Regions from separate parts of the Cedecea sp. Ae19-4 genome, predicted to be linked through region 1. Evidence: predicted binding sites of a transcription regulator. Region 1 holds the regulator's gene; each other region holds the start of a gene.
The links. The regulator PurR, encoded in region 1, represses purine synthesis genes. The targets are predictions, from matches to a motif close to CANGCAAACGTTTGCNTG.
Positions count from the first base shown of each region.

Region 1 (2,203 bases):
TCGGGGGGCGTTACGCTTTTCGGGACATGGGGGCGCTAAGCTGGCGCTGCGTGGTTTCCGCTGACCATCCGCTTGCGCAACGGGAAGGTATCATTCTGGATGATGACATTCGTCCCTGGCCATCCCTTGTGCTGGAAGACACATCCCGTTCGTTACCCAAGCGCATTACCTGGCTGCTGGACAACCAACGCCGCGTGGTGGTGCCGGACTGGGCGTCGGGGGCGGATTGCCTGACGGCGGGATTATGCATTGGTATGGTGCCGACGCACATTGCCCAGCCGTGGCTCGTCAGGGGCGACTGGAAAGAGCTGATGCTGGAGAATCCATTCCCGGACGCGGCCTGCTGCTTAACCTGGCGGCAGGATGATGCTTCGCCCGCTTTGAGCTGGCTGCTGGACTATTTGGGTGACAGTGAGACGATGAATCAGGAGTGGCTGCAGGAGCCGGGTAACACATTCCCGGCCCCGAAGAGGCTTAGCGGCGGTAATCGCGGAACGGGCCGTCGGCAACCGAGCGGCGTTCAATCAGACGAGGATGGACTTCAATCGTCTGCGACTCTTCGCGCTTATTAATGATGCGGTCGAGCAGCATGTTAAACGCTGTTTCGCCCAAACGCTCTTTCGGCTGGTGGATTGTGGTCAGCGCTGGAGAGAAATAGCGGGCGTTGCGCACGTTGTCGTAGCCGATGATAGAAATGTCCTGCGGCACGCGCAGCCCCATTTCGTCTGCGGCGCAAATTGCACCCATCGCCATAATATCGCCGCCGCAGAAAACGGCGGTAGGGCGATGCGGCTGGTTAAGCAGTTGCTGCATGGCGCGATAACCAGACTCTGGTTCGAAATCACCCTGAACCACCCAGTTATCCGGCACTTTGATATTGGCTTCTTCAAGCGCCTTCAGGAACCCTGCATGGCGGCCGCCGCCGGTATTTCGCTCCAGCTGACCCGGAATAGCACCGATATCGCGATGGCCACGTTCAATCAGGTAGCGGCCCGCAAGGTAGCCGCCGTGGAAGGCGTTATCGACCACGGAATCGGTAAAGTCCGCACGAGCTTCGCCCCAGTCCATCACCACCATCGGAATATGGCGGTACTCTTCCAGGGTTGAAAGCAGCGTCTCAGGGTATTCGGAACACATGACCAGCAGCCCATCCACGCGTTTTTGCGCCATCATGGACAGGTAAGCGCGCTGCTTTTCAAAGTTGTTGTGCGCGTTACCCAGAATCAGGGTGTAGCCCTTGGCGAAACAGCTGTTCTCAACGGATTCAATAATTTCCGCAAAATAAGGGGCTTCGCTTGAGGTGGCAAGCAGGCCGATGGATTTGGTGTGGTTGACCTTCAGGCTGCGAGCCACGGCGCTAGGCGAATAGTGCAGCTCTTTGATGGCTGCCCAGACGGCGTTGCGTGTCTCTTCCGCCACAAAACGGGTCTTGTTAATGACATGTGACACAGTGGTAGTGGAAACGTTTGCGCGCTTCGCTACGTCCTTAATCGTTGCCATTAGATGTCACTCCAGACCATATCGTAAACTCCTGATAACTCATGTGTTAAACGTTTGCCTTCGCTAACTCCTGGGGCAACACGTTGGTTGCAGGCCTGTCGGGGATGCGACATACAGCGGGAGGAGGGCGTTGCCGGGCGATACGCGGTAAATTAGCGAAGGATTTTGGCTTATCCCGGGGCAAAGTGGAAGAGGGAAAACCGATATCTGTGCAAATCCAGCAGGATTTTTATCGCTAATTGTGGGAAAATCACCCCACATACACTTTGTAGGGAAATAAAAGGAGCTTACGATGAGTACCGATCTGAAGTTTTCCGTGGTGACTACGGTTATCGTACTGAGTCTGATTGTTGCCGGGGCGCTAACCGCCGTCCTGCACTGATTTACAAAGGGCCGCTTTCGCGGCCCTTCTCGTATATAGAAGAAAAGCGTTGCTTCCCTCCTTCGTGGTTAACCGCTAAAAATCAGCCCGCCAGGTTTTGCGCAATAAATTCCCAGTTGACCAGCGCCCAGAAGTGGTCGAGATAAACCGGGCGCGCGTTGCGGTAATCGATGTAGTAAGCATGTTCCCATACGTCCACGGTCAGCAGCGGTTTTGCTCCGGTTGTTAATGGGGTACCTGCGTTAGAGGTCGAGACGATAGCCAGGCTGCCGTCGCTATTTTTCACCAGCCATGTCCAGCCGGAGCCGAAGTTTTTGATGG
Region 1 covers NZ_JBCHWG010000001.1:1,123,947-1,126,149, forward strand. The annotation lists gene punR (DNA-binding transcriptional activator PunR) at 1-572, shown strand, start outside; gene purR (HTH-type transcriptional repressor PurR) at 475-1,500, opposite strand; gene cydH (cytochrome bd-I oxidase subunit CydH) at 1,793-1,882, shown strand; gene sodB (superoxide dismutase [Fe]) at 1,965-2,203, opposite strand, start outside.

Region 2 (2,203 bases), 240 kb from region 1:
GGTAATGGTGTGGTTTTGGCTATAGTGACTTCAATACGCATAACGACCCCCTGTACAATATACTGGATATTTATACAGCCTTGATTTCCAGTAAGCAACAGGGGCGTTGAAAAATTTAGCCTTTAACGGACCAGACGACCTCTTCACCCGCCAGGAACGGCACGATGCTGTCGTCGCCGGCTTCAATCAGTTCTGGCATTTTCTCAGCGACGCGAACCAACTCGATGTGCTCTTCATTGACCGGCAGGCCGTAGAAGCGCGGGCCGTTCAGCGAAGCGAAAGCTTCAAAATGCTGCAGCGCGTTCATTTCTTCAAATACCGTCGCATAGGCACCGAGCGCGGAAGGCGCGTTGAAGCAGCCGGCACAGCCGCAGCTGGCTTCTTTACGATGACGCGCATGTGGCGCAGAGTCGGTGCCGAGGAACACGCGATCGCAGCCGCTGGCGACCAGCTCGCGCAGTGCTTCCTGGTGGATGCTGCGTTTCAGAATCGGCAGGCAATAAAGGTGAGGACGAATTCCGCCCACCAGCATGTGGTTACGGTTAAACATCAGATGCTGAGGCGTGATAGTCGCGCCAATCAGCGAGTTGCCTTCTTTCACATACTGGGCGGCATCTTTGGTGGTGATATGTTCAAACACCACTTTCAGCCCAGGCAACTGGCGACGCAGCGGCTCCATGACGGTTTCAATAAAGCGCGCTTCGCGATCGAAAATATCGATATCAGCATGGGTGACTTCGCCGTGCACCAGCAGCGGCATGCCAATTTTCTGCATACGGTCAAGCACCGGCAGAATGGCTGCGGTGCTGGTTACGCCGTGAGCGGAGTTGGTTGTGGCGTTCGCCGGGTAAAGCTTGGCGGCGGTAAACACGCCTGCATTGAACCCGCGTTCGATTTCGTTGGGATCCAGCGTGTCGGTCAGGTAGCAGGTCATCAGCGGCTCAAACTTTTGCCCGGCCGGAACCGCATCAAGAATACGCTGGCGATAAGCGATAGCGGCTTCCACGCTGGTAATAGGGGGCACAAGATTGGGCATGACAATCGCGCGGCCATAGGTCTGGCTGGTGTAAGGCACCACGGTTTTCAGCATCTCACCGTCACGAAGGTGAATATGCCAGTCATCTGGGCGGCGGATTTTTAATACCTGAGGTAATGCGGTCATCAATGTGCTCCGGCGTGAGAGGGAAATCAGTCATCAAGGGCTGGTTTTATGCCGGGCACTAAGGATAAGGGGAAACGTTATCGTTTGCACCCCTTATGTTGCTCATGTTGTACAAAACCCTCAGAGCGCATGAACGGCTCTGAGGGGCAGGGGCTATTCCGTTAACGGAATGATTATCTCACCGGGTTTTACTTCAATGCCTTTGGCATATTTCTTCGCCAGCGACTCGCCGGTGCTGCGGTCTTCGCTCAGGATATAAGCAGGCTGCTGATTGAAGTAGCTGCGCAGGGACTGGTTAAGGTAAGGGATCATGGTCTGCAGTACGGTCTGCATTTTTTGCGGCTCGACCTGAGCGTCAACCACCTCCATTTCCTGCAGGTAGATGGCGCCTTGCTCTTTATTGAACACCGGCAGTGCTTTCAGCTTGAGCTTCAGGATGGCTTTTTGGTTACCAAACAGGGATGTCATGTCGAGATTGGCATCGCCGGTCAGGGTGATTTTATTCGGCTCTTCCCGTCCTATCTGACTGACTAAATGGGTTAGCACCACATGGGCTTCAGCCACGCCGGGCAGGCCAATATCCTTCGAGAAGTTATTGTGTTTTTCCAGCGACTGGTTAATTTCCTGTTCGCTCACGCTGTACTGCGTTAACTGGTTGCATCCTGAGAGCAGGCCGCTAAGCATCAATGCTGCGGCAAAAACAATCTTCTTCATAGGCTTCCTCAAAATAGCGGCTCCAATGCCGTGCCTTGCTTTATCAGCATAATGCGGCACGGCGGGAGCGGCTACCGGAAAAAGATGATACGAGAAAATTATCCCTGCCCGCCAGGCTCCAGCATTGTTGGCTCAACGGGTCTCAGGCTAAATTGCCACCACAGGGCGGCAAGGGTGATACAGCCGATAATGCCGAGCATGGCCCAGGGTAATTCCGGCTGCTGCAGGGCTTTACCTGCGTCAAACAGCCAGCCACCGCCGGTGTAACCTAGTGCGCCGCCCAGCGACAGGCCCAAACGGCTGAACCCCATGTAGCTGCCGCGAGCG
Region 2 covers NZ_JBCHWG010000001.1:879,168-881,370, forward strand. The annotation lists gene dinI (DNA damage-inducible protein I) at 1-41, opposite strand, end outside; gene pyrC (dihydroorotase) at 116-1,162, opposite strand; gene AAIE02_RS04160 (lipoprotein) at 1,316-1,876, opposite strand; gene mdtH (multidrug efflux MFS transporter MdtH) at 1,975-2,203, opposite strand, start outside.
Region 2: pyrC (dihydroorotase) is a predicted target of PurR. The motif match lies at 1,230-1,247, and genes of this name have one in related genera.

Region 3 (2,203 bases), 400 kb from region 1:
TCAAAAGAGAAATAAAGCGCCGCATCATCAACACAAAAACCTGAATTTTCAAAGGCATCCGGGGTTAGCATTTTACGGGGAAAGCGCGAACGGAAAAGCATACCATTGGCCAAATCGAGCATCATTCGATCGTGCTCTTCATCGAAATACCAACGCCAGTTATCATCCGGTTTTATTCGCATAATGCTTACCCTTCATTTATCCCGCTGCTGAATTGCCACTCAAATTCTTACCATATTAATAAAAGACCAATATGTTTAAATAAGCAACAGTAGCGGAATATAAAACAACCAGGACCGAAAATAAAGCCCTGGTTGTCTGTAAAAGGTAAATGATCAGAGATGGGTAACGATTTCTTTAATCAGCGGTGGGCCTTTAAAAATGAAGCCTGAGTATATTTGAACCAACGAAGCGCCAGCCGCCATCTTCTCGCGAGCGGCAACCACGGAATCAATCCCTCCTACGCCAATAATCGGCAGGCGGCCATTTAATTCCTGAGACAGGCGGCGAATAATTTCCGTGCTTTTTAATTGTACAGGACGCCCGCTTAAGCCCCCGGTTTCATCGCAGTGTTTCATGCCCTGAACAAGGCTGCGGTCTAAAGTAGTATTGGTTGCAATGACCCCGTCAATATTATGGCGAACTAAACTGTCTGCCACCTGGATCAATTCTTCTTCAGAAAGATCCGGCGCGATCTTCACCGCCACGGGAACATATTTATGGTGGATCTCTTGCAGCGCTTGTTGCTTATTTTTAATGGCGCTTAAAAGATCGTCCAACGCTTCACCATATTGCAAAGTACGCAGCCCTGGCGTATTCGGTGATGAGATATTGATCGCAATATAGCCAGCATATGGATAAATTTTATCCATGCAGATCAGATAATCGTCTTTCCCCTGTTCAACGGGGGTATCTTTGTTCTTGCCGATATTAATCCCGAGCACGCCGTCGAAATGCGCTTTTTTTACGTTTTCGACCAGGTTATCCACCCCGAGATTATTAAACCCCATTCGGTTAATCAGCCCTTCGGCTTCCACCAAACGGAAGATACGTGGCTTGTCGTTCCCCGGCTGCGGACGCGGCGTCACGGTGCCAATCTCAATGGAGCCAAAGCCCATCGCACCGAAGGCATCGATACATTCCCCGTTTTTATCCAGGCCCGCGGCTAAGCCGAGCGGATTCTTGAACGTTAACCCCATGCAGGTCACAGGTTTTGACGGCACGTTCTGACGCACCAGCCACTCAAGCGGCGTTCCGGTGACAAAGCGTAATTGCTGAAAAGTTAACTCATGAGCGCGCTCTGGATCGAGCTGAAAAAGGGCTTTACGAACGAAGGGGTAGTACATGAACTCTCCTGGATTCCCGGTGTGCAGACCGGGGCGTTATTATTCACGATCCGGGGGATGATTGGAATTGACCTGTCGCAAAAAAGCCTGAATAGAGGCAACCGTTTTCTTTCCCGGCGCGCAATATGCGCTTTTTCGCAAATCTATCCCGGAAAAATCACTTAGCCACGGAAATCATCTCTGCGAGTATCACGCTAATTGTTATCAATGTTAGATAAAAGCAAACAATTAGTTATAAGGAGTCGTGATGCGTGTGATTACCCTGGCCGGAAGCCCTCGCTACCCGTCCCGTTCCAGCTCGCTGCTGGAGTATGCGCGGGAGAAGCTGAGCGCCCTTGATGTTGAAGTTTATCACTGGCACTTACAGAACTTCGCGCCTGAAGACTTGCTCTATGCAAGGTTCGACAGCCCGGCGCTGCTGGCGCTCACCGAACAACTCAGCACTGCCGACGGCCTGATTATCGCCACCCCGGTTTACAAAGCCTCATTTTCAGGCGCGCTAAAAACGCTGCTCGATTTGCTCCCCGAACGCGCCTTAGAGAAGAAGGTTGTTCTGCCTCTCGCTACCGGCGGTACCGTAGCGCATATGCTCGCCGTGGACTATGCCCTTAAACCGGTGCTGAATGCGCTCAAAGCACAGGAGATCCTGCACGGCGTTTTCGCCGACGACGGCCAGATAGCCGATTACCAGCACAAACCTCAGTTCACGCCTAACCTACAAAAACGTCTGGACGAAGCGCTGGAAACCTTCTGGCAGGCGCTCCACCGCCGTGACTTTGCGGTACCTTCGCCGTTTAACGCCCGAGGGGTGAGCCATGTTTAATTTGCTTAAACGCCGCTCTCCGTGGCTCGCTTTT
Region 3 covers NZ_JBCHWG010000001.1:723,979-726,181, reverse strand. The annotation lists gene zapC (cell division protein ZapC) at 1-182, opposite strand, end outside; gene pyrD (quinone-dependent dihydroorotate dehydrogenase) at 336-1,346, opposite strand; gene ssuE (NADPH-dependent FMN reductase) at 1,594-2,169, shown strand; gene AAIE02_RS03320 (aliphatic sulfonate ABC transporter substrate-binding protein) at 2,162-2,203, shown strand, end outside.
Region 3: pyrD (quinone-dependent dihydroorotate dehydrogenase) is a predicted target of PurR. The motif match lies at 1,441-1,458, and genes of this name have one in related genera.

Region 4 (2,203 bases), 610 kb from region 1:
TATCCTTGGCCGCTTTCAGCGTGGCTTTTGCCTGGTCGCTGGACGAGCGGGCGTTGGCTAAATCATTCGCCGAGATGGTTTTGGTCGCCCACAACCCCTGCTGGCGCTGGTAGAAGTTTTGCGCGTAATCATAGGCCGCCTGCGCCTGGTTAACCTGCGCTGCAGCCTGGGCTATTTCTTCGTCACGGTAGCCCGCAATAATCAAATCGTACTTAGCCTGGGCGGCCGCAACGTTGGCTTCGGCCTGGCGCAAAGCGTTTTCATACGGTGCTTTATCTATCAGCCCCAGCGGTTCACCGGTTTTGATTGCATCGCCTTCATCTACCTCAAGCGCCGCGAGTCGCCCTCCCACGCGGAAGCTAAGGTTAACGGTGCGGATATCCACGTTGCCGTAAAGCGTTAGCTCGCTGTTTTGCTGGCTCTGATACCATTTCCAGCCGCCAAACGCCGCGGCCACGAGCACTAGAATCACAATGACGGCAATCACCGGCTTCTTATTGTTCATCACAAGCTTTTCCTCTGTTTACGGATAATCCCTGCAGGATGAAATCAACGTGGCTCAGCACCACGCGGCTTATTTGCTGCACTTTGGCCTGGTCAAACTGAGGCCAGCCGGTGCGCAACAGAATCGTTTCTCGCCCAAGCCGGAAGGCCAGCACCTGGCCGAGCAGCGTGTGGGTATGCAAAATAGTGTCGGTATCAAAAGGATCTCGCCCGGTGTAATGCGCCACCAGCGTGGTCAGCAGAGTGTGCATCGGGTCGATAACCTGCTGGTGAATAAGCTGATAAGCGGCGGTCGGGGAAAGCTGCTCGCGGGAGATAAATTTGCTCAGGTTGAGCGTGTCGTCGGCGGTCAGCAGGGCGATCATTTGCCCGAGCGCGGTATGAATAAGATGCCGTATTTTCTCTTTGTCCGGTTCGGGCTGGCAAAGAAGGGCTTCTGCGTGGGCAACATGCTCGTGAAAGTTACCGCTGATGAAATCGGCAATCCACTGAGCGGAAGCCATATACAGCGCTTCTTTGGAGCCAAAGTAGTAGGTGATCGCGGCAATATTTTGCCCAGCCTGGGCGGCGATATCTCGCGTGGTGGCATGCATGCCATATTCAGCGAATTGCGCGATGGCGGCGGTGATGAGCGTATTTTTAGCCTGCTCTCCGCGGCTGGTGACCGGCGTCGGCGAAGGTGTCATACCGACCTCTTAAAATGTTAATCAATCGATTGATTAAGAGTAAGCAAAGTTATCAATCCTGTCCAGTGCAAGGCTTTATTCTGCTTGCGGAGAGGAAAATGAGAATTTATGCGGAAGATCACAAAAACTGCTACACTGCACGCGAACGGCGCCGTGGTTTGCGCCTCCTCTCTTCGCCAGCTTAGCGCTGGCGCGTGATGTTCCCCCTGGAAACTACACCGCACAATGCGGTCAGGGCGGTTCTGGAGTTCCTATGTCTTTTGATTCTCTCGGCCTGAATGCCGATATTTTGCGTGCGGTGGAAGAGCAGGGCTATCGTGAGCCTACCCCAATTCAGCGCCAGGCAATCCCGGTAGTCTTATCAGGCCGTGACCTGATGGCCAGTGCCCAAACCGGCACCGGCAAAACCGCAGGCTTTACCCTGCCGCTGTTACAGCGTCTGACCGACAGCGCGCCTCACCTGAAGGGCCGTCGCCCGGTGCGTGCGCTGATCCTCACTCCAACCCGCGAACTGGCGGCGCAGATTGGTGAGAACGTCCGCGACTACAGCAAATATTTAAATATCCGCTCGCTGGTTGTCTTTGGCGGCGTGAGCATTAACCCGCAGATGATGAAGCTGCGCGGCGGCGTGGATGTGCTGGTAGCAACCCCAGGCCGTCTGCTGGATCTTGAGCATCAGAATGCGGTGAAACTCGATCAGATCGAGATTCTGGTGCTGGACGAAGCCGACCGCATGCTGGATATGGGCTTCATTCATGACATTCGTCGCGTGCTGGCTAAACTGCCTGCACGCCGCCAGAACCTGCTGTTCTCCGCAACCTTCTCCGACGACATTAAAGCGCTGGCTGAGAAGCTGCTGCACAACCCGGAAGAAGTGGAAGTGGCTCGCCGCAACACGGCGTCTGAGCAGGTCACGCAGCACGTTCACTTTGTGGACAAAAAGCGCAAGCGGGAACTGCTGTCGCAGATGATTGGCGAAGGCAACTGGCAGCAAGTGCTGGTGTTCACCCGCA
Region 4 covers NZ_JBCHWG010000001.1:516,255-518,457, forward strand. The annotation lists gene hlyD (secretion protein HlyD) at 1-505, opposite strand, end outside; gene cecR (transcriptional regulator CecR) at 495-1,190, opposite strand; gene rhlE (ATP-dependent RNA helicase RhlE) at 1,444-2,203, shown strand, end outside.
Region 4: cecR (transcriptional regulator CecR) is a predicted target of PurR. The motif match lies at 1,329-1,346, and genes of this name have one in related genera.